DNA from 4 places in the Rhizobium sp. 01T417 genome. Region 1 is predicted to be linked to each of the others. Evidence: predicted binding sites of a transcription regulator. Region 1 holds the regulator's gene; each other region holds the start of a gene.
The links. The regulator HrcA, encoded in region 1, represses chaperone genes, less so after heat shock. The targets are predictions, from matches to a motif close to GTTAGCACTCNCNNNNNGNGAGTGCTAAC.
Positions count from the first base shown of each region.

Region 2: the regulator HrcA is predicted to act here: its motif matches at 4,171-4,199, upstream of groES (co-chaperone GroES).
Region 3: the regulator HrcA is predicted to act here: its motif matches at 1,410-1,438, upstream of groES (co-chaperone GroES).
Region 4: the regulator HrcA is predicted to act here: its motif matches at 2,574-2,602, upstream of AC1DPR_RS30725 (co-chaperone GroES).

Region 1 is NZ_JBFTQH010000003.1:182,701-190,244, reverse strand. It holds gene trmB (tRNA (guanosine(46)-N7)-methyltransferase TrmB) at 1-557, shown strand, start outside; gene AC1DPR_RS04770 (BQ00720 family protein) at 564-821, opposite strand; gene AC1DPR_RS04765 (Hsp20 family protein) at 871-1,302, opposite strand; gene AC1DPR_RS04760 (nucleoside hydrolase) at 1,563-2,507, shown strand; gene grpE (nucleotide exchange factor GrpE) at 2,538-3,158, opposite strand; gene AC1DPR_RS04750 (GFA family protein) at 3,378-3,812, shown strand; gene hrcA (heat-inducible transcriptional repressor HrcA) at 3,818-4,906, opposite strand; gene rph (ribonuclease PH) at 5,082-5,801, shown strand; gene AC1DPR_RS04735 (VOC family protein) at 5,798-6,214, shown strand; gene rdgB (RdgB/HAM1 family non-canonical purine NTP pyrophosphatase) at 6,222-6,866, shown strand; gene hemW (radical SAM family heme chaperone HemW) at 6,902-7,544, shown strand, end outside.
Region 2 is NZ_JBFTQH010000009.1:40,390-47,933, forward strand. It holds gene mctP (monocarboxylate uptake permease MctP) at 1-217, opposite strand, end outside; gene AC1DPR_RS11845 (DUF3311 domain-containing protein) at 207-404, opposite strand; gene AC1DPR_RS11850 (bifunctional riboflavin kinase/FAD synthetase) at 538-1,521, opposite strand; gene AC1DPR_RS11855 (TIGR01459 family HAD-type hydrolase) at 1,549-2,397, opposite strand; gene chrA (chromate efflux transporter) at 2,499-3,947, opposite strand; gene groES (co-chaperone GroES) at 4,258-4,554, shown strand; gene groL (chaperonin GroEL) at 4,629-6,269, shown strand; gene AC1DPR_RS11875 (hypothetical protein) at 6,972-7,418, shown strand; gene AC1DPR_RS11880 (glutathione binding-like protein) at 7,481-7,544, opposite strand, start outside.
Region 3 is NZ_JBFTQH010000068.1:1,734-8,069, forward strand. It holds partial or broken gene AC1DPR_RS30650 (type I glyceraldehyde-3-phosphate dehydrogenase) at 1-288, opposite strand, end outside; gene AC1DPR_RS30655 (Hsp20/alpha crystallin family protein) at 570-1,079, opposite strand; partial or broken gene AC1DPR_RS30660 (Hsp20 family protein) at 1,114-1,362, opposite strand; gene groES (co-chaperone GroES) at 1,576-1,890, shown strand; gene groL (chaperonin GroEL) at 1,943-3,571, shown strand; gene AC1DPR_RS30675 (hypothetical protein) at 4,141-4,422, opposite strand; gene AC1DPR_RS30680 (DUF982 domain-containing protein) at 4,432-4,731, opposite strand; gene AC1DPR_RS30685 (Hsp20 family protein) at 4,802-5,278, opposite strand; gene AC1DPR_RS30690 (DUF2332 family protein) at 5,481-5,666, shown strand; gene htpG (molecular chaperone HtpG) at 5,928-6,336, opposite strand, start outside.
Region 4 is NZ_JBFTQH010000068.1:8,737-16,280, reverse strand. It holds gene AC1DPR_RS30740 (DUF982 domain-containing protein) at 1-33, opposite strand, end outside; gene AC1DPR_RS30735 (hypothetical protein) at 130-387, opposite strand; gene groL (chaperonin GroEL) at 437-2,065, opposite strand; gene AC1DPR_RS30725 (co-chaperone GroES) at 2,113-2,427, opposite strand; gene AC1DPR_RS30720 (hypothetical protein) at 2,928-3,173, opposite strand; gene AC1DPR_RS30715 (DUF982 domain-containing protein) at 3,332-3,637, opposite strand; gene AC1DPR_RS30710 (SPW repeat protein) at 3,950-4,507, shown strand; partial or broken gene AC1DPR_RS30705 (DUF982 domain-containing protein) at 4,912-5,213, opposite strand; partial or broken gene AC1DPR_RS30700 (alpha/beta hydrolase) at 5,467-6,551, shown strand; gene htpG (molecular chaperone HtpG) at 6,731-7,544, shown strand, end outside.

The DNA.
Region 1 (7,544 bases):
CGCTGAAGACCCTCTTTCCGGTGCCGACCGAAAGGCTGCGCCTGGAAATCGGTTTCGGCGGCGGCGAGCATCTGATCCATCGCGCCGTGGAAATGCCCTCGACCGGCTTTATCGGGGTCGAGCCTTTCATCAATTCCATGCAGAAGCTGCTGACGAGCGTCGACAAGGCAGGCGCCAGGAACGTTCGTGTCTACAACGATGATGCGACGCAATTGCTGGATTGGTTGCCGGACGCCTCGATCGACCAGATCGACCTGCTTTACCCGGATCCGTGGCCAAAGCGGAAGCACTGGAAGCGCCGCTTCGTGTCGAAGACGAACCTCGACCGATTCCACCGCGTGCTGAAGCCGGGCGGGCTGTTCTGCTTTGCGTCCGATATCGATACCTACGTCAACTGGACGCTGCTCAAATGCCGCGACCATGGCGGCTTCGAATGGCTAGCACAGAATGCGGCAGACTGGCTGACGCCCTACGAGGGCTGGCCGAGCACACGCTACGAGGCCAAGGCACGGCGTGAAGGCAGATCTTCCGCCTATCTCACATTCAAGCGCGTCTGAGCCTGCCTAGTGCAGGCTCACCGTTTTCAGCTCATCCTCAGCGGCCTTGAAGAAGGTGCTGGAGCGATTATCCGTCAAAAGGATCGGCGTGCCATCGGCGCCGAATAGCGCCCAGAGGTCAACGCTCGGATCGATGTCTGGCGCTTCCGGGAAGCACTTGGCAACTTCTTCGTTGCGCATCTTGCGGATATAGGCGACCTCGCCGTTGCCGATGCCGGCAAGTTCGGTTTTGGTCAGGTGCGAATTGGCTTCTTTCATCAACATTCCTGTACCTCCAAGAGAAGGGACCAACGGCTCAACATGCGCCGTTGTCCTACTGTGAGACCGAAATGTTAATTTTCTTCACCATGCGGCTCGGTTCGGGGCGGATGAGATCCACCGACAGCAACCCATTCTTGAGGCAAGCGCCCAAAACCTGCATGCCGTCGGCCAGAACAAAGGTCCGCTGGAACTGACGCGCGGCGATGCCGCGATAGAGATAATCGCGCTCTCCCTGCTCTGCCTGACGGCCGCGGATCGACAGCTGATTTTCCTCGACGGAGACATCGAGGTCGTCCTCAGCGAATCCCGCGACGGCAAGGGTTATGCGCAGCCTTTCCGGATCGCCGGAAGCGCGGTCAGGAGCAACGCGCTCGATATTGTAGGGGGGATAGCCATCACTCGCCTTGGAAAGGCGCTCCAGCGTCTTCTCCATGGCGTCAAAGCCCAAAAGCAGCGGGCTCGCGAAAGGCGTCATGCGGCTCATCTTTCAAGTCCTTGATTCAAGCGACCTTGCCGGACCTGAAATGCAGCATCCGACTGCCGACAATATGGGAATTGCCGAGCCCGGGCGCAAGGCGGACGTCCATGCTCGCTCCCGGGAAGCCAGCAAGGGTCCGACCTTGACAAAGCAGGCGCCGACTCGCATCAAATCCTGCCCGCGCCGGCTGTGCCGATTTGCGACGGAAATATAAACAAACGGTGCATGCCACGAAGACGCGCACCACGAGGATGGGAACGATCGGAATGGCAAACCCTAGAAAGATCATCATCGACACTGACCCCGGTCAGGACGACGCAGCCGCCATCATGCTGGCTTTTGGCAGCCCGGAAGAGCTCGATGTACTCGGCATCACCACGGTCGCCGGCAACGTGCCACTGTCCTACACCAGCCGCAATGCGCGCATCGTCTGCGAGCTCTGTGGTCGCACCGATACGAAGGTCTTTGCCGGCGCCGACAAGCCGATTGCGCGCAAGCTGGTGACCGCGGAGCACGTGCATGGCAAGACCGGCCTCGACGGTCCGGTTCTCGACGAGCCCACGATGCCGCTGCAGACGCAGCATTCGGTGGATTTCATCGTCGAGACGCTGCGCAGCGAGCCGGAAGGCGCAGTGACGCTCTGCACGCTGGGGCCGCTGACCAATATTGGCCTGGCCTTCCAGCAGGCGCCCGACATCATCCCGCGCGTCCATGAACTGGTCATGATGGGCGGCGGCTTCTTCGAGGGTGGCAACATTACGCCGGCCGCCGAATTCAACATCTTCGTGGATCCCGAGGCAGCCGACATCGTCTTCCGCTCCGGCGTTCCGATCGTGATGATGCCGCTCGACGTCACGCACAAGCTTCTGACAGGCAAGGACCGCGTCAAGCGCATGGCTGATCTCGGCACACGCCCGGCCATCGCCATGGTCGAGATGCTGGAATTCTTCGAACGCTTCGATGTCGAGAAATACGGCTCGGACGGCGGCCCGCTGCACGACCCGACGGTTATCGCCTATCTGCTGAAGCCGGAGCTTTTCAAGGGGCGGACCTGCAATGTCGAGATCGAGGTGAAGTCGGAACTGACTGCCGGCATGACCGTCGTCGACTGGTGGCACGTGACCCACCGCAAGCGCAATGCGCAGGTCATGCGCGATGTCGATGCGGACGGATTTTTCGATCTGCTGATCGAGCGTTTCGCCCGCATCTGATTTCGGATTGTTTGACGGGCGCCTGAGGGATCAGGCGTCCTTCTGGTCGAAAACCGAATTGGTTTCGGGTTCGACCAGCTTCGGTCCGCCCTTGGCGACGCCGACCATGGCCGGGCGCAGAACACGCTCGCCAATCGTGTAGCCAGCCTGAACGACCTGAACAACGGTGTTGTTCGGCACCTCAGGGTTCGGTACTTCGAACATGGCCTGGTGGAAATTCGGATCGAACTTCTGGCCAACCGGCTCCAGCTTTCGGACACCGTGGCGCTCGAGCGCCGCCAACATCGAGCGTTCCGTCATCTCGACACCCTCGATCAGCGTTGTCAGGCCGGCATCAGCGGCAGCCCTTGCTTCCTCCGGAATCGCATCGATGGCGCGGCGCAGGTTGTCCGAAACGGCCAACATGTCGCGGGCGAAGCCAGCAGCCGAATAGGTCTTGGCGTCCTTGATTTCCCGCTCGGTGCGGCGGCGCAGGTTATCCATCTCGGCAGCAAGCCGCAGATAGCGGTCGCGCAGCTCTGCGTTCTCGCCCTTCAGAAGTTCCAGCGGATCGGGCTGTGCGGTGGCTTCGTTCTCGACGTTTGCGGCGGCGTCCGCTGCGGCTTCGGCCGCGGCTGCGTCAGGTCCGTTCTTCGTCGTTTCGTCAGTCATGACGTTCTCCGGTGATTGGTGTCTTTTAGGATGTGCCCGATATCGAGCTTTGACGGGCAAAAATCAAGTCTGCGTGACTGAAAAGCGCGCGATGCGGGGCAACTCATGCCGGGTTGAGCGAGAGGGCCAGCTTGACTTGCTCGCGCTAAAGTTCTTTTATTTTAGAGCTACCTAAACCTTTCTTGCTTCGGCCTAATCCTGGGTCAGGGAGCTGCTACCATGAGCGATCAGAAAAGCTATTCCGGGCGCTGCTTCTGCGGCGCCGTGGAGATTGTTGCTACCGGCGAACCGGTGGCGATGGGATACTGCCACTGTGCCTCCTGCCGGCATTGGTCCGCAGGGCCGGTCAATGCCTTCACGCTCTGGCAGCCGCAGGCTGTCCGGGTCACTAAAGGCGGAGAGCATGTCGAGGGCTATCAGAAGTCCGATACCAGCGTGCGGAAGTTCTGCGAGCTGTGCGGTGGGCATCTCTACACCGAGCACCCGACCTGGGGCGTCACCGACGTCTACGCGGCACTTCTGCCGGATCTCGACTACACCCCGGCGCTGCACGTGAACTATCAGGAGAGCGTGCTGCGCATTCGTGACGGCCTGCCCAAATATAAAGACATGCCCGCGGAGATGGGCGGCTCGGGCGACACGTTGCCTGAGTAGCCGCGCTACTTCGCGCCGCGTGACAGTCGCGTCATAAGCTGAGCGGTATAATCGACCATCGGGACGATGCGCGAGTAGTTGAGACGCGTCGGCCCGATCACTCCCACGGCACCGACAATGCGGTCGTCATCGTCACGATAAGGCGCAACGATCAACGACGAGCCGGAGAGCGAGAAGAGCTTGTTCTCCGAGCCGATGAAAATGCGCACACCTGGCCCGCTTTCGGCCAGATTGAGGAGTTCCAGCAAGCTGTCTTTTTTCTCGAGGTCGTCGAACAGCATTCGCAGGCGGTCGAGATCGTCGGCACCGGCGAGACCGGCGAGCAAATTGGCGCGGCCGCGAATGATGAGCTGAGCCGGTTTGCCTTCGTCCGCGCTGCCGGACCACACAGCGATGCCGCGCTCGACGAGATCCTGCGACAGCGTGTCGAGTTCGCGGCGGACATCGTCCTTCAGTCGGCTCAGCTGATTGCGCAGTTCCGGCAGCGTCTGGCCGGTCATATGCGCGTTGAGGAAGTTTGCGGCCTCGGTCAATTGCGATGATGTGACGCCTGCCGGAAGCTCGATGATGCGGTTTTCCACCTGGTCGTGATCGCCAACGAGCACCGCAAGCGCCTTGGTCGGCTCGAGGCGAATGAACTCGACATGCTTGAGCACAGGATCGCTTTTCGAGGTGATGACAAGTCCGGCGCCGCGCGAAATGCCCGAGAGCATTCGGCTCGCCTCGTTCATCATCAATTCCATCGGATTGTCGCGGCTTTCGGCGCGCACCTGCCGATCGATGTTGGCACGATCCTCGGCCGAGAGATCGCCCACCTGCATGAAGGCGTCGACGAAGAAGCGCAGGCCGATCTGCGTCGGCAGACGCCCGGAACTGACATGCGGTGAATAGATGAGGCCGAGTTCTTCCAGATCGCTCATCACATTGCGTACGGACGCCGGCGACAGCGACATCGGCAGGATTCGCGAAAGGTTGCGGGAACCGAGCGGTTCGCCCGTTTCCAGATAGCCCTCCACGATGCGGCGAAAGATTTCCTTGGAGCGTTCATCCAGCGCAGCCACTGCCTCTGAAACCGACGTCGATCTGAACTCCATGAAACCTTGCGTACCCGTGCTGACGATGATCCGACAAAATATAGCCAATCTCTCCGCAGCGGCAAAAGGGAAATTGCAAATGGACGCTGCCAATCGTAGAAGCTCTCAACACCATAGCACGCATGATCTACCCGAAGCCTGCTCACGCCTTCGGCACGATGATTAGGAGAATAGTATGCGGCCCTCAGGCAGAAAAACCGACCAGATGCGCAAGGTCTCTTTCGAGCGCAATTTCTCCAAGCACGCGGAAGGCTCCTGTCTGGTGAAGTTCGGCGATACGCATGTGTTGTGCACGGCGAGCGTCGAGGAAAAGCCGCCGGCATGGCTGCGCAACACCGGCAAGGGCTGGGTTACGGCCGAATACGGCATGCTGCCGCGCGCCACCGGCGATCGCATGAAGCGCGAAGCTGCGGCCGGCAAGCAGGGCGGTCGCACCCAGGAGATCCAGCGCCTGATCGGCCGCTCGCTGCGCGCCGTCGTCGACCTCAAGGAGCTCGGCGAGCGCCAGATCACCCTCGATTGCGACGTCATCCAGGCGGACGGCGGAACGCGCACCGCCTCGATCACGGGCGCCTGGATTGCGCTCTACGACTGCCTGAAATGGATGGAGAGCCGCAACATGCTCAAGGTCGAGCGCGTGCTCAAGGACCATGTCGCGGCCATTTCCTGTGGCATCTTCGCAAACCAGTCGGTCCTTGACCTCGACTATCTCGAAGACTCCTCGGCCGAGACCGACGCGAACTTCGTGATGACCGGCACTGGCGGTATCGTCGAAATTCAGGGCACCGCCGAAGGCACGCCCTTTACCGACGAGGAGTTCGCTTCGCTGATGACGCTCGCCAAGGGGGGCATTGCCGAACTCGTGGCGATGCAAAAGCAGGCGATCGCCGGATGAACGACGTGCTGGAAGGCATGCTGGAGACGGCGCTCTATGCTGAGGATCTCGACAAGGTCGAAGCCTTCTATGAAGGCGTTCTCGGTCTTTCGAAGATCTCGCGGAGCGGCAACCGGCATGTCTTCTTTCGCTGCGGCCCCGGCGTGCTGCTGATTTTCAATCCGAAAGAAACGATCAAGCCGCCCTCACCGACCGCGCTGCAGGTGCCGCCTCATGGCACAAGCGGTGCGGGACACGCCTGTTTCCGCGTCTCGGGCGAAAATCTCGATGCGATTGCCACCCGGTTGATGTCGGAGGGTGTCGCCATCGAATCCGAAGTCACCTGGCCGCAGGGCGGCCGATCGATCTATTTCCGCGATCCAGCGGGCAACAGCCTTGAATGCGCTGAAGCCCGTATCTGGGGCCTCGAATAGGACAATTATGCGCAAGCTCGAAACCAAGACCATTGTCGTTGCCAGCCACAATGCCGGCAAGATCCGGGAAATCCAGGACCTGATCGGCCCCTTCGGCTTCACCGCGAAGTCGGCGGCTGAATTGAACTTCGTGGAGCCTGACGAAACCGGCACCACCTTCGAGGAAAACGCAAAGATCAAGGCGCTCGCTTCTGCGGAAGCCGCTGGACTTCCGGCGCTGTCGGATGATTCCGGCCTCGCCATCGATGCGCTCGGCGGCGATCCTGGCGTCTATACCGCCAACTGGGCCGAGAAGCCCGACGGGACCCGCGACTTCGCGATGGCGATGGAGAAAGTCGAGGCGGCGCTGGACAAGGCCGGCGCTTCAAAGCCGGAACAGCGTACCGCCCGCTTCGTAAGCGTGCTCTGCCTTGCCTGGCCGGACGGCCATACGGAGCTCTTCCGCGGTGAAGTCGAGGGCGCTGTCGTCTGGCCGCCGCGCGGCAGCCAAGGCTTCGGCTACGATCCGGTCTTTCAACCCGAGGGCTATGACACTACCTTTGGAGAGATGAGCGGGGAAGAAAAACACGGCTGGAAGCCGGGCGACGCAGAGGCCCTGTCGCACCGCGCCCGCGCCTTCAAGATTTTCGTCGAAACCTGCCTGGAAGCCTAAGGGCAAACGTGGACACTTTGGAACAGCCTGACCTGATGCGCTATGCCGCTCTTCTGCCCGATACCGGCGAACCCGGCTTCGGCGTCTACGTGCATTGGCCGTTCTGCGCTGCCAAGTGCCCCTATTGCGATTTCAACAGCCATGTCCGCCACCAGCCGGTCGATCAGGAGCGCTTCACTGCGGCCTTCCTGAAGGAAATGGCAACGGTGCGCCAATTGAGCGGGCCGAAGACGGTGACGAGCGTCTTCCTCGGCGGCGGCACGCCCTCTCTGATGAACCCTTCGACGGTTTCGGCCATTCTCAATGGTATTGCCAAGCATTGGCATATGCCAGACGGTATCGAGATCACCATGGAGGCGAACCCCTCCAGCGTCGAGGCGGAGCGTTTCCGGGGCTATCGCGCCGCCGGGGTCAACCGCGTCTCGCTTGGCGTCCAAGCCTTGAATGACCGCGACCTGAAGTTTCTCGGACGGCTGCACGACGTTGCCGACGCGCTGAAGGCGATCAAGCTGGCACGCGACATCTTTCCGCGCATGTCCTTCGACCTGATCTATGCTCGCCCGAACCAGACTGTCGAGGAATGGGAGCGCGAGCTGAAGGAGGCGATCTCCTACGCGGTCGATCACCTCTCGCTCTACCAGCTGACGATCGAGGAAGGCACGCCCTTCTACGGCCTTC
Region 2 (7,544 bases), on a different contig from region 1:
CCGGAACAGCGATGACCGTGTAGGCGGTGTAGAAGTCGCCGCCGACCAGAAACCAGGTGATCCAGATGCCGAAGCTGCGGCCGCCAAGGCCCCACTCGTCGATATGGGCAAGCGTCTTCGGCCTTCGCCAGTGGGTGGCGACAAACCCCATCACCGTGACGAGCACGAAGAAGAAAACGAAGACGGCAAGCGCGGTGGTGTTGAGTTCAGTCGTCATTGCGCATGCTCCGGTAGGCGATCCAGGTCAGGAAAGCGGTAACCGGCACCCAGGCGAGCTGATACCAGTAGAAGAATGGGAAACCGAAGAGAACCGGGTCGTGAAAGTTGTAGAAGGGAACCCAAAGGAGCCCGATATAGGGAATGATGAGCAGCCAGCAGGCTGCTGTTCCAAACCTTTTATCCATTTGATGATTGCCTTTCGGTGCTTGGGGGCGCAGCGAATCCGCGTCTAATCAAACAGATGACATAGACCCCTGCCCCCACACGGCAACGGCCGTCGTCCCGAAAGGGCCGCAATTTTCGAAAGCGTCTGAACCTTCAGGCGAAGCAGATCTTGCGGTCGAGCTCGCCGAGCGGCTGTACGCCTGTCAGCAGCGCACTCGCCTCCTCTTTGTCGCGGTTCATCTGCTCCACGAGGGGGTCGAGGCCATCGAACTTCAGTTCCGGGCGCAGATAGCCGAGGAAGGACACGGAGCAGAGCTGCCCGTAGAGGTCGCCGCTGAAATCGAAGAGATACGTCTCGAGCAGTGGCGCGCCATTGTCGGTGACCGTCGGTCGGCGACCGTAGCTGGCGACACCATCATAGAGCGTCCCATCGGCAAGGCGGAAGCGCACGGCATAGATGCCCGCCTGAATGTCTGCTTCGGCGGGCAACCGCATATTCGCGGTCGGAAAGCCGAGCTGACGGCCAAGCTTCTCGCCGCCGATGACTTCAGCTTCCACCGTATAGTGATAGCCGAGCATCGCCGCCGCCTCGCTGACATTGCCATCCCTCAACAATTCGCGAACGTGGCTCGAGGAGACGACGTCGGTATTCTCGTCACGAAACGCGTCGATCAGCGTCACGCCAAAGCCGTATTTCTGGCCGGCATCCATCAGGAAGGCCGGGCCGCCTTCCCGGCCGCGGCCGAAATGAAAGTTGAAGCCGGTCACGACCTCGGATGCGCTGAGCCAATCCTTGAGGATCGAATGGATGAAATCGTCCGCCGAGCGCTGTGAGAATTCCCGGTCGAAGGGATATTCGATGACGGCATTGAAGCCGATCGCTTCGAGGATGCGCGCCTTGAGCGGCGCCGGCGTCAAGCGAAAGACCGGCTGCTCCGGGCGGAAGACAGTGCGGGGATGTGGCTCAAACGTCAGGACCAGTGCCGGAATGCCCCGCTGCCTCGATATCTCCAAGGCCCGGTTGAGCACGGACTGATGGCCCCGATGCACACCGTCGAAGTTGCCGATGGCAATCACGCCGCCATGCAGATGGGCCGGCAGGGGTTCGCGGGTTTCGTTGCGGTGAAAAACGGTCATCGGCTGGCTTTTCTCTTGCGAGGCTCGTTATGCGAGGCGGGGCATCCACCACTTCGGCGTCGCTCTTTCGCGCTCCAGATAGGCGGTGAGGATCGCCTCGTCGGTCACTCCATTCAGCGTATATTCCGTCGCGTGGATGCCGCCGCTGATATAGAGGAGATCAAGCCCGTAATCGAGAGCGCCGCGAACATCGGTCGGCATACCGTCTCCGATCGCAAGCACACGGTTCAGCGGAAAGTCCCCGTGGGCTTCGCGGGCGGCAGATAGCACGGCCTCGTAGATCGGCTTGTGCGGCTTGCCGGCAATGCGCGTTTGGCCACCGAGCTGATTGTAATATGCCGCCATCGCGCCGGCGCAGGGGATGATCTTGTGGCCGCGCTCGACAACCAGATCGGGATTGGCACAGATCATCGGCACGCCACGCGCCTGAAATGCCTTCAGCATCTTGGTGTAGTCTTCCGGGGTCTCGGTTTCGTCGTCGAAGAAGCCCGTGCAGACGACCGAGTCCGCATCCTTGGCCTCGACGCGCTCGACACCAAGGCCCTCGATGATCGCCTCGTCGCGATCCGGTCCAAGCAGAAATACCTTCTTCGGACCCTCGGCGATCAGGCCCCGCGTGACGTCGCCCGATGTGACGATGCGGTCATAGGCGCCATCCTGGATGCCGATCTGGCGAAGCTGCGTCACGACCTGCGGAGCGATGCGCGGCGAATTGGTGATGAGAACGACGGTTAGCCCCTCGCCGCGCGCTGCTTCCAGCGCCGCAGCCGCCTTGGGAAAGGGATCGGCTCCATTGTGCAAGACGCCCCAGACATCGCAGAACACCGCGTCGTAGTGGCTGGTGATTTCTGCAAAGTTCTCGATCCGCTTGGCCATTCCGATTTCCCGCTGTCGTTAAGTCAAGGTGACATCGCAAAGGCATGCCGGGATGGCAAGGCATTTTGCAGTGAGCAACGGCAAAAAACTGTGCTCGTCGATTAGAGAAGGGCCTCGCCCGTTTTGATTAGCAGGCCTGCGGCAGTCGACACAGCAAGTATCGTCAGGAGGCCCTTCTCGAATCGGAAGAGCATCACGCACGCCATTACAAAGATCCCAAGCGCCGCGATATCGAGGGTCCGCCACTCCGGCCATGCGACGCTGACGATTGGCAGACCGGTTTTCCCGGACAGGAGTGCGGCACGGCCAACTTCGGCGAAGAGCACGTGCAGACCGAACCAAAGGGCAAGGTTGAGGATGACGCCGACTACCGCCGCGGTGATCGCCGAAAGGGCCGACGAGAGGTTTTCGTTGCTGCGCAGCTTCTCGATGTAGGGAGCCCCGGCGAAGATCCAGATGAAGCTCGGCACGAAGGTCGCCCAGCCGGCGAGGAAAGCACCAAGGAAGCCCCCGGCAAGCGGCGCCATGGCGAGCGGGTTGCGATAGCCGGCGAGAAATCCGACAAAACAGAGAACAAGAACAAGTGGCCCGGGCGTCGTCTCGGCAAGTGCCAGTCCATCGAGTATCTCGGCCGGCTGAAGCCAGGCGTAATGGCCGACGGCGACCTGGCCGACATAGGAGAGGACGGCGTACGCGCCTCCGAAGGTGATGACGGCCATCTTGGAGAAGAAGATGAAGACCGCGCCGAAAACATTGGTTTCGCCGCTCAGGGTTTCGGCGATCAGGTCCGTCGGTACATCGAGGCCGCGAATGAAAAAGAGTGGCGACTGCCAGACAAGGATCCAGAACACGAGCACCACAAGAGGCCTTGCGATCACATGCGTCGTAACCGCGGGAAAATGCGTGCGCGAAGAGGCTTGCGGCAAGACCGGCGCTGCCAATCGACGCTTGGAATACTTCATCCATAACAAGCCTGCTGCTCCGGCCAGGATGATAACCAGAGGAAACGGCAAGTTCAGGAAGAAGAGAGCCAGGAACGACGCTCCGGCCACATAATAATGAAAGCGCTCCCTCAGCGCTCGGCGCCGCACCCGGAGCAAGGCCTCGATGACGATTGCCAAAACGGCAGCCTTTGCTCCGAAGAAAAGCGCGGGAAGCCACGCGGCCTCCTGAAAGACGGCGTAGAGGCTCGACAGCATCAGGATGACAAGGAAGCCCGGCAATACAAACAACAAGCCGGCAATGAGGCCGCCGCGCACGCCGTGCATCAGCCAGCCGATATAGGTGGCCAGTTGCTGAGCCTCCGGGCCAGGCAGCAGCATGCAGAAATTCAATCCGTGCAGGAAGCGCTCCTCGGAAATCCAGCGCTTCTCATCGACAATCGTCGTGTGCATCAGGGCGATCTGACCGGCCGGCCCGCCGAAGCCCAAGCAGCCGATGCGCGCCCATACACGCGCCGCCTCCCCAAGTGTCGGTACCGCTATGATTTCGTCCGCCGCGATCGTTTTGTTCACGGTTGCCGCCCCCTGCCCCAAGCTGCTCGATACCATCGGCGTGTATGCGCGGCAATCCTGACGCCACTCGCCCCGCGGGTGCCGCAAACGTTCCGGGGATACAAAAGCTCTCCAGCTTCAGGACGTTCGGAAATCTCGGAGAGAACGCAACCTGTCGCACTTCCGACAAGGATTTGCTGTTAAGGCTGTTTGTGAGGACGGCGAAGAAAAATTGCGGCCGTTCTTGACTCCCCGTTGGGCCACTCCTAAATGCTGCCTCGCTAGCACTCACCAAGCACGAGTGCTAACACCCATCCGTGCGGGCCGCTCTCGGCCTGCGAGTGTCATTTGATCGAGGGATTAGACAATGGCAAGCACCAATTTCCGCCCCCTTCACGATCGCGTCGTTGTCCGTCGCGTTGAGTCCGAAGAAAAGACCAAGGGCGGCATCATCATTCCCGACACCGCCAAGGAAAAGCCGCAGGAAGGCGAAATCGTCGCCGTCGGTTCCGGCGCTCGTGACGAGTCCGGCAAGGTCGTCGCTCTCGACGTCAAGGCTGGCGATCGCGTTCTGTTCGGCAAGTGGTCCGGCACTGAAGTCAAGATCAACGGCGAAGACCTTCTGATCATGAAGGAAGCCGACATCATGGGCATCATCGGCTAATCAGCCGTTTTTCCCCTTTCCGATTTTAGCTACGGGCCCATAGCCCGGACAACTCGAATTCAGGAGTTTCAATCATGGCAGCTAAAGAAATCAAATTCGGCCGCACCGCGCGCGAAAAGATGCTGCGTGGCGTCGACATTCTCGCTGACGCAGTGAAGGTAACGCTCGGCCCGAAGGGTCGTAACGTCATCATCGACAAGTCCTTCGGCGCTCCGCGCATCACCAAGGACGGCGTTTCGGTCGCCAAGGAAATCGAACTGGAAGACAAGTTCGAAAACATGGGCGCCCAGATGGTCCGCGAAGTTGCTTCGAAGACCAACGACATCGCCGGCGACGGCACGACGACCGCAACGGTTCTCGCTCAGGCGATCGTTCGCGAAGGCGCCAAGGCTGTTGCAGCCGGCATGAACCCGATGGACCTGAAGCGCGGCATTGACCTCGCTGTTGCTGAAGTCGTGAAGGATCTCCAGGCCAAGGCCAAGAAGATCAACACCTCGGAAGAAGTTGCCCAGGTCGGCACGATCTCCGCAAACGGCGAAAAGCAGATCGGTCTCGACATTGCTGAAGCAATGCAGAAGGTCGGCAACGAAGGCGTTATCACCGTCGAAGAAGCCAAGACCGCTGAAACCGAACTCGAAGTCGTCGAAGGCATGCAGTTCGACCGCGGCTACCTCAGCCCGTACTTCGTCACCAACCCGGAAAAGATGATCGCTGATCTCGAAGACGCCTTCATCCTCCTGCACGAGAAGAAACTCTCGAACCTCCAGGCCATGCTCCCGGTTCTCGAAGCTGTCGTTCAGACCGGCAAGCCGCTCCTCATCATCGCTGAAGACGTCGAAGGCGAAGCTCTTGCTACGCTCGTCGTCAACAAGCTGCGTGGCGGCCTGAAGATTGCTGCTGTCAAGGCTCCTGGCTTCGGAGATCGCCGCAAGGCCATGCTCGAAGACATCGCGATCCTCACGGGCGGCACTGTCATCTCCGAAGACCTCGGCATCAAGCTCGAGTCGGTTACCCTCGACATGCTCGGCCGCGCCAAGAAGGTTTCGATCTCCAAGGAAAACACGACGATCGTCGACGGTTCGGGCGCCAAGTCCGACATCGAAGGCCGCGTTGCCCAGATCAAGGCCCAGATCGAAGAAACCACCTCCGACTACGACCGCGAAAAGCTGCAGGAGCGTCTTGCTAAGCTCGCTGGTGGCGTTGCAGTCATCCGCGTCGGCGGTTCGACGGAAGTCGAAGTGAAGGAAAAGAAGGACCGCATCGACGACGCGCTCAACGCGACGCGCGCTGCTGTTCAGGAAGGTATCGTACCGGGCGGCGGCGTTGCCCTGCTGCGTTCCTCCGCCAAGATCTCCGTCAAGGGCGAGAACGACGACCAGGAAGCTGGCATCAACATCGTTCGCCGCGCTCTGCAGGCTCCGGCCCGTCAGATCGCCGAGAACGCTGGTGACGAAGCATCGATCGTTGTTGGCAAGATCCTCGAGAAGGGTCAGGACAACTTCGGTTACAACGCCCAGACCGGCGAATACGGCGACATGATCGCCATGGGTATCGTCGACCCGGTCAAGGTTGTTCGCACGGCTCTGCAAGACGCAGCTTCGGTTGCTTCGCTGCTGATCACCACCGAAGCCATGATCGCCGAGCTGCCGAAGAAGGACGCTCCGGCTGGCATGCCGGGCGGCATGGGCGGCATGGGCGGCATGGACATGATGTGATAGGCGAAAGCCTATCGCTGAAGCGTCCATAAAGCTTCACCGATCTATCTCCTGGTTTTCCCGGAAATAGGAAGGGCGGTCTTCGGACCGCCCTTTTTCGTTCCGGCGCATGATTCGCCAGGTGAGCTTTTTCAATCGTCAGGTGAAACGTTTAACCGCATATCTGAATGCGCCTCGCATTCGGCGAAGCTTTCGCAGAGCTTGTGAGCCTGCATTATTTCTTCCAAAAGCTGTGTTATCCGTTCGCTGCAATTTTATGCACATTTCAGAGCTCAGGAGAGCATTGAAACCGGTTACACTTCGGCAGCTGCGCATTTTTTTGCTCTTTTTCGCGTCCCCCATACTTTCACGGTTGTTTTTCCACTCACAGTAGCGATCGGCATTATGCAAAAAGCGGATTGCCGTTTGCATGAAAGTGCCTATAAATCCCCTCGCATTCGGCGCGTGTCATCAGCCGATGGGTCACGATGCGCATCGATCCTGGCCACGAGAATGCGACGTAGGATTCGGGACAACCCCCTCCCGAAAAATATATTAGAAGTTGAGTAACGCCCCCGTGAAATTGGAAGCGGTTCCGTGAGAAGAACCGGCAATCCAGACCCCATTTCCCGGTCGCCCGAGCATGATGCGCGGTGCAACATGAACCTGCTCATTTTTGCCGGACGTGCGGCGGGGGAAGCCGCACCTACGCTGGGGAAAAATTTGTTCAAAATCGCGAGAACCAACGCCGCGGCACCGCTTATGCCGGGCTCACTGGATATCAGCAATCATGATCCTGAAATGCTGGCGCAGTTTTCCATTTCGGAAACCTGGGTCGGAGACCTGTCCAGCGGCGTGATCCGCCTCAAGGAATGGAGCGCCCTGCTGCACGGACTCCCGGCGCGGGTATGCGGGCTTCTGAGCCTCATGCGCTGCTACGATCCGAAGGATCACGATCACATCCTGGAACTCTTCGAGCAGGCTGCGACGCTCTCCTCATCCTTCTGTTTCTCGACCACCATCATGATGTCGAATGGCTTCCGTCAGCCGTTGTTCTGCATGGGCGAGTCGAACGGCCACGACGATGCTAATCACGGCAGCATGCTCGGTGTTTTCATCTTCCCTCGTTTCAAGACGAATACCGGCGGCGAGTTTGCCAGGCGCCAATAGACGCTCCCGCACATGAAAAAAGCCGGCCTTTTGGACCGGCTTTTTGCATATTTGCCTCAGATTTACGCAGGCCGTGCCGGGATATTCAACCCCTTTTCCGAGGCCGGCCGGGCGATGCAGCGCTCT
Region 3 (6,336 bases), on a different contig from region 1:
GTCCTTGATCGCGGTCACCTTGATCGGCTTGCCGCCGCCAACAGTGATCGTGTCGCCCTCGACCTTCACCTCGGCCGGGAACTTGCCGTGGATGGAGTCGTAGCGCAGCAGATGGGCGTTGGTCTCGACCGGGCCGAGGTCGTTGATGGCAACGACTTCAATGTCGGTGCGGCCGGATTCGACGATAGCGCGGAGAACGTTACGGCCGATGCGGCCGAAGCCGTTGATGGCAACCTTTAATCGATGGCCTCGAGCAACGCATTTTATTGAACTGGCGGTCCAACACATGGCGGCGTAACCCTCCATTATGGAACATTTGCATATAGCCGCAAGTTGAAGTGTTGTTAGCTTGCTGTTCAAAAAAAGCGGCCCAAAAGAGGCGCGCGCCGCGAAACGTTGACGTCAATCGCCAAGGGCTGGCTGGTGCCGACGTCCTCCACAAACTTCCGGTCAGCACGACCCGATCGTTTGTTTCGTGCAAGGGGTTCCTCATCGACGTCATCGTTTACTGCCCAAGCAAACCCAGCCGGGCACGTCCACACCCGGCTGGCTTGCGGTGGCGGCCGTTATTATTTGGTGCTGTCGATGGTGATCCGCTTGACATTGGCTCGCGCCTTTTCGGTCTTCGGCAGCGTTACTGCGAGGAGACCGTTCTTGAACGTTGCGGCGACCTTATCCTCATCGATCTGGCGGTCAAGAGCCAGCCGCCGTTCGAATCGCCCGTAGTAGCGCTCGCTGAACCGGCGGTCCTTGTCCTCAGTTTCCGACTTTTTCTCGCCGCGAAGCGTAAGCATGCCATCCCCCACCAATACCTCGATCTCGTCTGAATCGATGCCCGGAACCTCCGCTATTACGCGTATCTCGCTGTCATTCTCTTCGATCTCCACGTGCGGCCACGTGCCATGGAAAGGCGCCGTGTCACCGAACAACGATGGCGGGCCGAAGCCGCGAAAGACTTCGTCGAACAGACGGTTGACGTTGCGGTGCAGTGACAGGAATGGATCCATGTCATCACCGCGATAGGTGCTCGGAAGCTGGCTGCTCCCACGGCTCCACGGGATCAGGTCACGTACACTCATGGCTGTCATCCTTTCTTCCGTTTCTGTCTCTTTCTTAGTGCAAACAGGCGATGGTTGCACAGTTCTGTCGTGCTGGGCCTTTGTCGCCTTCGATCTGCTTCGAAGCTGCCTTCGTCGTCTCGGACTGAATGGCGATACGACGTGGCTTCATCTCCTCAGGTATTTCCTTTTTGAGATCGATGACGAGTAGCCCGTTTTCGAGCGTCGCGCCCTCGACGATGACGTGATCGGCGAGTTCAAATCTGCGCGCAAACGGCCTCAGAGCAAGGCCTTGATGGAGGTGTACTCCAAACCGCCGCCGACATGAAATAGCCGTATCATTTCACGCTGGTTAGCACTCGACGGGCCAGAGTGCTAAAAATGTCAATCTGCCTCTTGAAACTCCAAAGATCATAAACCAGATCGAATTACGCGCGATGGCGAAAGAATCGCGCGTCCCGCGTCGGCTTCGCTCCGAATGCTGCGCGGAGCACCTCTTGAATCTGAGGAGAGCGACATGACGTTCCGTCCCTTGCATGACCGCATCCTGGTTCGCCGCATCGAGGCCGAGGAAAAGACGGCCGGCGGCATCATTATCCCAGACACGGCGAAGGAAAAGCCACAGGAAGGTGAGGTCGTTGCCGCCGGCCCCGGTGCGCGCGACGACAGTGGGCAGTTGCAACCCCTCGACGTGAAAGTGGGAGATCGCATCCTGTTCGGCAAATGGTCGGGCACCGAGATCAAGCTCAATGGCGAGGATCTTCTGATCATGAAGGAATCTGATGTGATGGGCGTGATCGAGGTGGACGCCGCTGCGAGAAATGCGGCGTAGGGTCGATACCGCCTTCTAACAAGGAATTCTAGCCTGAGGAAGGAGCAGACAAATGGCTGCCAAGGAAGTGAAATTCCATTCCGACGCCCGCGAGAAGATGCTGGCCGGTGTCGATATCCTCGCAAATGCGGTCAAGGTTACGCTCGGCCCCAAGGGGCGCAATGTTGTTATCGACAAGTCGTACGGCGCGCCCCGGATCACCAAGGACGGCGTCACTGTGGCCAAGGAAGTCGAGCTGGAGGACAAGTTCGAGAACATGGGCGCACAGATGGTGCGGGAAGTTGCCTCGAAGACCAGCGACATCGCTGGTGACGGCACTACCACTGCGACAGTTCTCGCCCAGGCGATCGTCAAGGAAGGTGCGAAGGCTGTAGCGTCGGGCATGAACCCGATGGACCTAAAGCGCGGTATCGACAAAGCAGTCGAAGCTGTGGTCGAGGAACTGAAGAGGAACGCCCGTAAAGTCACTAAGAACGACGAAATCTCCCAGGTTGGCACCATCTCGGCCAATGGCGACAGCGAGATAGGCCGTTTCCTCGCGGAAGCGATGGAAAAAGTCGGCAACGAAGGCGTCATCACCGTCGAGGAAGCCAAGACCGCCGTGACAGAGTTGGAAGTCGTCGAAGGCATGCAGTTCGACCGTGGTTATCTCTCGCCGTATTTTGTCACCAACCCAGAGAAGATGCGGGTTGAGCTCGAGGAACCCTACCTCCTGATCCACGAAAAGAAGCTTTCGAACCTGCAGGCGTTGCTGCCGGTCCTCGAGGCCGTGGTTCAGTCCGGGAAGCCTTTGCTTATCATCGCCGAGGACGTCGAAGGCGAGGCGCTGGCGACGCTCGTCGTCAACAAGCTGCGCGGCGGCCTGAAGGTGGCTGCCGTCAAGGCTCCAGGGTTCGGCGACCGCCGCAAGGCGATGCTGGAGGACATAGCGATCCTAACAGGCGGGACCGCAGTCTCTGAGGACCTTGGCATCAAGCTCGAGAATGTGACCCTCAACATGCTTGGCGGCGCCAAGAAGGTCGTCGTCGAGAAGGAAAACACGACGATCATCGACGGCGCAGGTTCGAAGACGGAGATTCAGGGCCGCGTCGCGCAGATCAGGGCGCAGATCGAGGAAACCACGTCAGACTACGATCGCGAAAAGCTGCAGGAGCGGCTGGCCAAGCTTGCCGGCGGCGTGGCCGTCATCCGCGTCGGCGGCTCGACCGAGGTCGAGGTGAGGGAACGCAAGGACCGCGTCGACGACGCCATGCATGCCACGCGCGCGGCCGTCGAGGAGGGCGTGCTGCCCGGCGGTGGTGTCGCGTTGTTGAGAGCCGTCAAAGCACTGGACAGCGTTCAGACTGAGAATGCCGACCAGAAACACGGCATCGACATCGTCCGCCGTGCAATCGAGGCGCCGGTGCGCCAGATCGCCGAGAATGCAGGTGCCGAGGGCTCGATCATCGTCGGTAAGCTGCGTGAGAAGACCGATTTTGGCTACGGCTGGAACGCCCAGACCAACCAGTTCGGTGATCTCTACGATCAGGGCGTGATCGACCCGGTCAAGGTCGTTCGCACCGCGCTGCAGGACGCCGCCTCGATCGCCGGCCTACTGATTACCACCGAGGCAATGGTCGCCGAGAAGCCGAGGAAGGATGTACCGTACCCGCCGATGTCGGCAGGCGGCATGGACTTCTGATTGAAACGATAATTCCGCGGCCTTTCGGGGCGCGGACGGTCGGTAGATCTGTGAAATAAGACATGCGTTGCGCCTGACTGGATGCGGCGTTATCTGTCGCGACCGTCGCGGAACGCACGGCGGCCTTTGAAGTGCCGGGAGCGCGATCGTGCTTGATCTGTTTCGCGGCGGGTTGAAACCCTCCACGGTGATCCAGTCGGTGGTTGCCCGACGCACGACCTTGGGAACGATGGAACACGATTGCCTTAGACGTCCAGTCACAATCCTTGTGGATGTCGGATTTCCGGCGCGGCCGCTATCGAAGCGATAGCACGCCATCGCGCTCAATGCCTCGGGGCAGCCCTTGCGAGCGTTGATTTCGAGACCGCTCCCTGGACGTTTGTCGCCTTCTCGCATCGGGCCATGTCCTCGCACGCGCCTTTGCGCCTAACTCCCGTTCGCGAGCCGGAGTCAGTAAACGTGCCAGCACTCCGTGAGGGGAGAGCCGGGCGGCGAACAGCGCTCGCTTGATCAAGCCATCAAGCGGCTGGCGAAAGTCGACGAGACAGACGGCCCGAGAGCGTCGTCTGTCAGGTGGCGTAGCGCCGATCGAGTTCTCGGAGGGCAGACTGAACCTCATCGATCGAAACTGGCTCCGGTGTTCCTGGAACGTGACGGAGGCACGGTTTCGAATCGATCGCGTAAAAGTCCGAAGCCCATGCCGCGAGGATCGTTCGCTTATCGTCGACAGAAAGTGCTGGCGCCATTACCACATCGATTGGCCGTCGAAACAGCAGCCCTTGCGGTGCTAGAACTGTTGGCCCGATCGCCATGGCATGGTTGGCAGCCTGCTCCAACATGTTGTCCATCATCGATTTACCTCAGCGTATGTGCGGATCCCTGTCCCGTCGCAGGCGAGACGCGACGATGACGTTGGTTTCCGGCGCCAGCAGATCGTGCTTTTCAGCAAAGGCGGCAAATAGGCCGCGAGCGGTCTCCGCTTCGATTTCACCGCGCAGCGCAGCTCCACAGGCCTTAAGCGCAACTGAGTGCGCGTTATCTCTGAGCGCCGCCGGCCACTCGACGAGATACCGGTAGGCGTCCATCGCGCTGCGAACCTCCGCCGGAAAACCGAGGCCGACCAGAATAGAAACAGGCTCTTTGAACATATCGGGTTTCATTACGCTCTCCTTCCCAACCCGCGATGTTGACGGGCGCCGCCGCCGCGCCGCCCTCCTTGAGGGGTTCTGCTTAAGCGGCCTTCTGCGCTTCGATCTGCGCGAGAGAAGCCGACGGCTCAACACTTGAAGCGGTCTCGATGGCGATTTTCCGCGGTTTCATTTCCTCCGGGACCTCACGAACGAGATCCACGGACAGGAGACCGTTCTTTAGATCCGCTCCGTTCACCCTGACATGGTCGGCGAGCTCGAACCGGTGTTCGAACGGCCGGCCGGCGATGCCGCGATGAAGGTAGGCTTCGGTAGCCGCCTCCTGCTTCTTGCCGGTCACGGTCAGAAGGTTGGACTGGAATGTTATGTCGAGATCGTCCTGGGCGAAACCTGCCACCGCTATCGAGATCCGATAGCTGTCATCGCCAGTCTTCACAATGTCATAGGGCGGCCAGTCGTTGATCGAGCGGGCGCGCTGAGCATTTTCGAGAAGATTGAAGACCCGATCGAAACCGACGCTGGATCGGAACAGCGGTGCATAGTCGTAGGATGTTGCCATAGCCATATCCTCCTTGAAGCAACATGGGTACGGAGCGCCGAAAGATGGCGCTTCCAGCAAGGCCAGCCCTATCCTCAGCGGCTGGCAGCTATCGATTTGGTTTTTGAGAATTTCAGATTCAAGAGCTGCGCTTGAGAAAAATTAGCGTGTTCCAGTCCTGGCGAACCATTCAATCGAGTTCCGCTTTTCGAATAGAGATTCAATCGCGGGGGCAATACCTCAAGTCGGCGCTATCGCCACGGAACCGTCTCCGCTCGCATGGCTTTCGGTGGAACCGCTCGCCGCCGGCGCACCACATGCGGTGCAGCGGCTGACGATTTGGCCACGCGGCGAAACCAGGCAACTCGCCTCCTGCGACCACCATGGTCGCTGGATTGAGTGGCTCTAACCCGCGGCCTCTACGCAATGGCGACTTCGAACTCAACAACCGACGTGGCGCCCATGGCCCAAGACATTCTTGGTGTTGATGGGATACGAACCGCCGACCCGGTGGGTCCGGGCCGGTGAAAATTCAAAACATCCGAAAATAGAGCTTAGTGGGCTATGCTGAGTACAATTAGCTGATCATGGAATATCATTTGAGAAAACGCTGTCACATTCGTTGGCCAAGTTTTGGAAAGGCAGCCATTGGCCACCTCGCCGAAGTTTGTTACTTGCTGTGTCTCATCGCAAGCGCAAACAGCCTTGCCTGCCGGTTGGCGAACGCGCGCGGGTTGGCTGGTTTGTCCCCGTCGAGAATGCGCGCTTCGTCAAGCAAAAGCCACGCAGCATCCTCGCGAAACGCCTCATCGTCCACTGACGCAATGTTTTTAACAAGCTCGCTCTGCCCATTGATCTCCAGGATCGGCTTCGATGCTGTTTGCAACCGCCCCGCCCCTTGAAGCAGTTTTTCGAGTTGGCGATCAGGGCCATGCTCCGACGCTACAAGGCAGACCGCGCTTTCGGTCAACCGGCCGGAAACACGAACATCAGCAACCTCCTCACCGAGGGCACTTCGCGCGAAATCGATGAACGCCTCCACTTCGGGAGAAGCTTGCCGCCCCCCCTCATTGGTGCCT
Region 4 (7,544 bases), on a different contig from region 1:
GAAAAGGGGTGAGTCAAACAGATCGAGTGCCACGGTTACCTCCTTTCAGGTTTGCTTGATGGTTGTGAACCTCGGCGGCTAGTGGCCTCCAAAGGTGCCAGTTTCCAGGCCGGCAGCGCGCCTCTCCTTTCATTCTTTGCTATTTGACGACGTTCGCACTCCGGTATCTGTATGCATCAGGTCACCCTGCAAATCGGACGATCGCATGGCGGCTGACATAAGATCATCGCGTTCGCGCAGCCCGCTGTTGAAGAGCCGCGCCACCAGCACGGTTAACTTTCCGATAGCGACCGGGTCTCTGGAAACTCCCCTTGTCTGGGAGATTTCCTTGACGACACTCGCGCACAAACGCGCCTCCTCCTTTGTTGGGGAAGACGTCGGATTCATTTCTCACTCCGGGAACGGCCCGCCCGACGGGCGGGCCTGGCTGATCCACCTAGAAGTCCATGCCGGCGCCAGCGGGGATCGCCGGAGCGGCTTCCTTCTTGGGTTTTTCGGCGATCATGGCTTCCGTCGTCACCAGCAGGCCGGCAACGGAGGCTGCATCCTGAAGCGCGGTGCGCACGACCTTGGCCGGGTCAATGACGCCCTGTGCGTAGAGATCACCATACTCGCCGGTCTGGGCGTTCCAGCCGTAGGAGAAGTCGGACTTCTCGCGCAGCTTGCCGACGATGATCGAACCTTCTGCGCCGGCATTCTCGGCGATCTGGCGCACCGGCGCCTCGATCGCGCGACGCACGATCTCAATGCCGACCCGCTGGTCCTGGTTGGCCGTGTTGAGATTGTCGAGGGCCTTGACGGCTCGCAGCAACGCCACGCCACCGCCCGGCAGAATGCCTTCCTCGACGGCCGCACGGGTAGCATGCAACGCGTCGTCGACGCGGTCCTTCTTCTCCTTCACTTCGACTTCCGTCGAGCCACCGACGCGGATGACGGCAACGCCGCCGGCGAGCTTGGCGAGGCGTTCCTGCAGTTTCTCGCGATCGTAGTCGGAGGTGGTTTCCTCGATCTGGGCGCGGATCTGCGCAACGCGGCCGTCGATCTCGGCCTTGGAACCGACGCCATCGATGACCGTCGTGTTCTCCTTCTCGATCGCGACCTTCTTGGCGCGGCCAAGCATGTTCAGCGTCACGTTCTCCAGCTTGATGCCGAGGTCTTCGGAAATGACAGTGCCGCCCGTCAGGATGGCGATGTCTTCCAGCATAGCCTTGCGGCGGTCGCCGAAGCCCGGTGCCTTGACGGCGGCGATCTTCAAGCCACCACGCAGCTTGTTGACGACGAGGGTGGCGAGAGCCTCGCCTTCGACGTCTTCAGCGATGATGAGGAGCGGTTTGCCGGATTGGACGACAGCTTCGAGAACCGGCAGCATCGATTGCAGGTTCGAAAGCTTCTTCTCGTGGATGAGGATATAAGGATCCTCGAACTCGACCCGCATCTTGTCGGCATTGGTCACAAAGTAAGGGCTAAGATAGCCGCGATCGAACTGCATGCCTTCGACGACTTCAAGTTCGGTTTCGGCCGTCTTGGCTTCCTCGACGGTGATGACGCCCTCATTGCCAACCTTTTCCATTGCCTCGGCAAGGTAACGGCCGATCTCTTCGTCGCCATTGGCCGAAATCGTACCGACCTGGGCGATCTCCGAATTGTTGGAGATCTTGCGCGCGTTGGTCTTCAGTTCCTTGACCACGGCGTCGACGGCAATGTCGATGCCGCGCTTCAGGTCCATCGGGTTCATGCCCGACGCCACCGCCTTGGCGCCTTCCTTGACGATTGCCTGGGCAAGCACCGTCGCGGTCGTTGTGCCGTCGCCAGCGAGATCGTTGGTCTTGGATGCCACTTCGCGCAGCATCTGGGCGCCCATGTTTTCGAATTTGTCTTCCAGGTCGATTTCCTTGGCGACCGAAACGCCGTCCTTGGTTATACGCGGCGCGCCGAAGGACTTTTCGATCACGACGTTGCGGCCTTTCGGCCCAAGCGTCACCTTCACAGCATTGGCAAGCACATCGACCCCACGCAGCATGCGTTCACGGGCATCGGTGTGGAACTTGACTTCTTTCGCAGCCATTTCTTTAACTCCTCAATAGGCAGCTAATTTAACTGATCGGTCGGCCTTCAGGCGGCCTGCTTCTGCTCTGCCGGGACTTCGATGATGCCCATGACATCGCTTTCTTTCATGATCAGCAGGTCCTCGCCGTTGATCTTGATCTCGGTGCCGGACCACTTGCCGAACACGATGCGATCACCGGCCTTGACGTCGAGCGCCTGGATCTGGCCGGCATCGTTGCGCGCGCCAGGGCCAACGGCGATGACCTCGCCTTCCTGCGGTTTTTCCTTGGCGCTATCTGGAATGATGATGCCGCCCTTGGTTTTCTCTTCGAACTCAACCCGGCGGACAAGAATGCGATCATGAAGCGGTCGGAACGACATGTTTTCCTCCGATGGACAAACAATGATGACGTTGTTCCCCGCCGGACCGGATGACCGGTCCGGGCGGGGGCAAAACCTCGTTCGAGCGTTTTGCGCAAAATGATCTGGTTTTGCGATTTTTCGATTTCAAGAGGTCAAAACAAAAAATAAGCACTCTTCAAATGCGGGTGCTAACATGCTGGAAAGAAACAAGAAACCTGGCATTGGGCGTTCAAAAATTCGTTGATGGCGGCAAAAAATTGCACCACCTTACAGACTGTTGCGAAACGGAGACGAAGCATGCGATTTTCATCGGATTTGGAGCGTCAGATCGGATCGCGACCAACCGGCCGGGTTGAATTCAACCGCCGATGCTTCCTCACACCTATGGCGGTCACGCGAGCGTGCGAAACTTCGGATGCCGGTGTGGAAAAGAGCCCCGCGTGTTCTGCGGCGTAAGGTCAGGGCTCCTTAAGTGGTCACGCCCCGAAGGCCGTGAGCGAAGCTCAAAGCGCGGTAGGCTACGTCTTGTTTCCATTTCCGCCGAGATCGAGGCCGCGCGCGGCATCGACGATATGCTTCAGATGTCCAACGTCGCGTACCCCCTGTTGATAGAGCTCGATGGTGATCGCGGCGATGCGATCTGCTTCCTCGGATCCAGGCTCTATCCCGAAGTCCCCGCAGATAGCATTCAAAACTGCCTGGCATTTGCGTAAGTCGTCGGAATTCAGGGGCTCATCGTGGCGACTGAAGTTTTTGCGAGACATCACAACATCCTCCATGAAGAACATCTCTTTTGCATTGCCATCGCCCAAAAAGGCCCCGCGAGAACAGCGGGGCACGCATTTGGACTTATGAAAGGTCGAGGGGAATGGCCTCTGGCCGATAAGTGCGGTTGCCGGTATTTGTTCCAGCTTTGTCGGATTCAGAAATGTCGGTGAGCGGTTTCTGATAAGCGTTGGCCGCTCGCTCGCCTGCTACCGCCTCGAACCGCAAGGCCTGCTTCCAGGCATGCCGCGAGGAAAAGCTCTTTGCTGACCGCGGGAGGAGTCTGTCGCCCGAGGGCGTTTCGGCAACTCGCTACTGCTGCGTCGTGATACGCACCGTGTACCTTGGGCCATTCGTTTTCAAGAAAGTCCAAGGTGTCGTGGATACTTTGGAACGACTTCTCAGTACCATTCGGAAGCCGAACATTTACGGGACTACTCCAAAGGATATCTGACGTCGGCATTTTTTCCTCCTTTTCCTACCAACGACAAATAACAAAAATTTAGGATTGGAGACGGGGGCGTGCAAGGGCTAGCGGGTGGGCGCTATCAGGCGGTTCAAGACCACCTATACGCCGCGGGGCGTGTTAGAGAGCCAGCCCCTCAACGAAATGCCTCGGACTTCGGCAGCCGGTGTGGCTCCGATGCCGATTACGCCCGCATGCAGATCCGGCTGGTCGACGACTTCAGAAAGGCGGGCCACCGCATTCGGCGACAGATCTCCGGAGGGCTAACGGCTCGAAGGGGCATGGCGCGGCAGCAGAGCGACAGGATCAATGACCACCTTTCGTATGGAATCAGACCGCCGCTCCTCGCTGCGAGACGTTCCGATGCACCCGACAGACGCCGCCAGGAAGCCTTGCCGAGATAGGATGTCTATGGATGTTCGGAGCGGTCGGCAGAAGGAGTGGCACATAGTTCCAAGCATACACGCGATCTTCCAACATCGATGTCAGCCGCCGTCTTGTCTTGGGAAGGTCGAAGAACGGGTTTCTCTTTTAGCAATACTCAACACGGTGAATGCCGTGGCAGGAGCGGTATTGTTTGTCTGCCCGTGGGTGCTGAGCTACGAAGGGTCTTTGCTCGCATCAATCAACGCATGGATCGGTGGGCTGGCATTGACGGTTCTCGCCGTCGCTGCTGCAACGGACATCTGGCCAAAGCTAAATTTGGCATGTCTGTCGATCGGCGTCTGGATCTTCGCAGCGCCATGGCTCCTGGACTTTTCGAACAACGCTGACCCTGCCACCTCACATCTCGCGGCAGGGGCCATAGCGATTCTTGTCTCCCTTGTATGCTTAGGTGGCAGATGGCTCACGAGACCGTATCAATGAAGTTGCCGCCGCAAGTCAACGCCTCGAACCGTCGGTATAGGAGTTCGGCGGTGGTTGCCTGAGCGCAATTGAACACCGCCGCAGCAGGGGTATGAGGAGGTCAACGAACAGAATAAGCAAGTGATCGACATGATTGGGGTTATGATAGCCCGGGACGTGCAAGGAGCTCAATGCTCGCAAATTTGACCTGGACCCAATCCGCGTATCGCTATACCGGCCCGCGTTGGGCGCAGCCGGACAGCGCCGCCGCAACGACGGTTTTGTATTCCACACGGTTATCAACCTGGTGGGCTCAATCCGGCTGAGTTCTCCCAGCGCTTCGGCAAGGGGCTGGATTTCGATAAGCTGACGACCAGCGAACGTTCGAAGGTTGGGGCACCAAGAGGTGCCCCAACCCAGCCATTCTAGGCAAGCGAGTGTTGACCGCCAGCGCCAGTCTTCGTCCCGAGCGGTCGATCTGCGCCCGTTGACAATCCCGCATCGCGGCAGGCGTCAATGAACGCTTCGCGCGCGATGGTGACTGGCGTCATTCGGTTTAGAGCACGGCGGCACGTTTGAACCGCCCGATTGTAATTCTGCCTCGATAGATGGCCCAATCCCCTTCCAGAAAGTCGAGCGCGTCGTTGACAGAAGCGAAGACCTGGGGGCTCTCGTCTTTCATGCGGACGGCGACGGGCGTCATCCAAACCAATTCCAGGTGAAGCATGATGTCCTCCTTTCGCATTCAAACCGGATGAAAAAGAAGTAAAGAAAATATCGGTGCCGACAGAGTGTATTTCAAGACATCAGAACCTGCTACATTGTAGACGACGACTGACCATCCGAGCGACAGATCGTCACCTTATCCCTTCCATACACAATGACAGCGGAGGCGCGAGGTATCCTTTCACCGCGCCAGCCGGGCTCAGGACGTCCTGCGGCCACTCGCCGTCGCCCCCACCGGCACCACTCGGGTCACGATGCTTGTCGCCACGACGCGCAAGCCTTCGGAGGATCTTGGCAAGCTCTATTCCGGCGACCGCGGAACGGCGATCTCGCTCAACAGCGTCGTCGACGTGTCCATCCCGCCCGACCGGAACCGCAAAATTGGAGAGGTGCAGTGGCCGTTGCGCATGCCGCCCAACCCGCAAAAGGAGTTCGCGGTCACGCAGGTCGCCAAGGTCCAGTCCGAAGGGCAGGCCTTAAACTGGTACCGGGCAAATCGAAACAAGAAGCATCAGGTCATCATCTTCGTTCATGGATTCAACAACACCTATGCCGATGCGGTCTTCCGCTTCGCACAGATCGTCCATGACTCGGGAGGCGACGCCGCGCCCATCCTTTTCACCTGGCCGTCCAGGCGGCGCGGCTTCGATTACCTCTACGATAAGGAGAGCGCCAACTACTCGCGCCACGCCCTCGAGGATCTGATCCTCCAGGCGGTGAAGAGCCCCGACGTCTCCGATGTGACGATCCTCGCTCACTCGATGGGCGGCTGGCTCGCGGCGGAGGCATTGCGGGGCGTCGCCATGGGCGAGAAATCGATCCCGGCGAAGGTGAAGAACGTCGTGCTCGCATCGCCGGACATCGATGTTGACGTCTTCCGCCGCCAGTTCACGGAAATGGGACCGAAGCGGCCGCACTTTGTTATCCTGACATCGAAACACCACAAGGCGCTGGAAGTCTCGGGCTGGCTTTCGGGCGGGGTCAAACGGCTCGGCGGGTCCGATCTCAGACCTTACGCACCTCTTTTCAACGAACTCGGCGTTTCTGTCATCGACACGAGCGCGATCGCGACGAACGACCCGCTCGGCCACAACGCCTTCGCCGACAGCCCGGAGATCGTGCGTCTCCTCGGGCGGCGGCTGGCCGGCAGCCCCTCGATGGCGGAAAGGCAAGCGCGGCAGACCAGATTGGCGTGACGGCCGCAAATTTTGCAGGCTCGGCTGCACGTCTCGCAATCGCGGCACCCGTCGCCGTCATCAGCCCGGAGGCGCGAGCAATTTTGAAGGAGGAACTCTCATCCGACGGTGCAGCGATCAAGAATGGGCAGATCACATACTGAACCTTGTCCCGCAAACGGCCGGGATCGGATCGCAAGATGGAAGAAGCCTGCACGATAAGGCCCCCCGGTGCCCGCCGAAGTCCGGCCGTCTGAATTCTCATGGTCGATGAATGATGGCGCTTGAAATTTAATACCGGAAAAACCACTTGACCGGCGATTTCCGTACGATGGAGTTATCAATGACGACAGTAGAAGAGCGGCAGCCCGAGCAACACGTATTCGAAGCCGATGTCAGCCGACTCCTGCACATGATGGTGCATTCGGTTTACTCGGACAAAGATGTATTCCTCCGGGAATTGATCTCGAACGCGGCGGATGCCTGCGAAAAGCTGCGGTATGAGTCGATTTCCAAGCCGCAGCTCTCGTCCGATGGGATCCAGCCGGCAATTCTCGTGACGCTTAATGAAGGGGCGCAGACACTCGCGATCGAAGACAGCGGCATCGGCATGAACCGCGACGAGATGATCAACGCGCTTGGCACGATCGCGCGCTCGGGGACGAAAGCGTTCATGGATCGGCTTGAGGCGGCCAAAGCTGGAGAAAAAGCGGAACTTATCGGCCAATTCGGCGTCGGCTTCTATTCATCGTTTATGGTCGCTCACCGTGTCGATGTGATCTCGCGCCACGCCGGCGAGGGCGAGGCCTGGAAATGGTCATCCGACGGCAAAGGAAGCTATGACATTGTTGCGGTCGATCTCGGACACGCACCGGCACGCGGTACTCGCGTCGTGCTACATCTCATGGAAGATGCGAAGAAATATACGAGCAAATGGACGGTCGAGAAGATCATTCGCGATCGATCCGGCCACGTACCTGTACCGATCCGTCTCGTTGAGAAAGACGGCGCCGAGCCGTCACAGATCTCCGATGGTGCAGCGCTTTGGATCAAGCAGAAGAGCGAAATATCCAAGGAGGATTACAAGGATTTCTATCGTAGCGTCTCGGGTCAGTACGACGAGCCGCTGAGTAACGTGCATTTCCACGCTGAGGGCC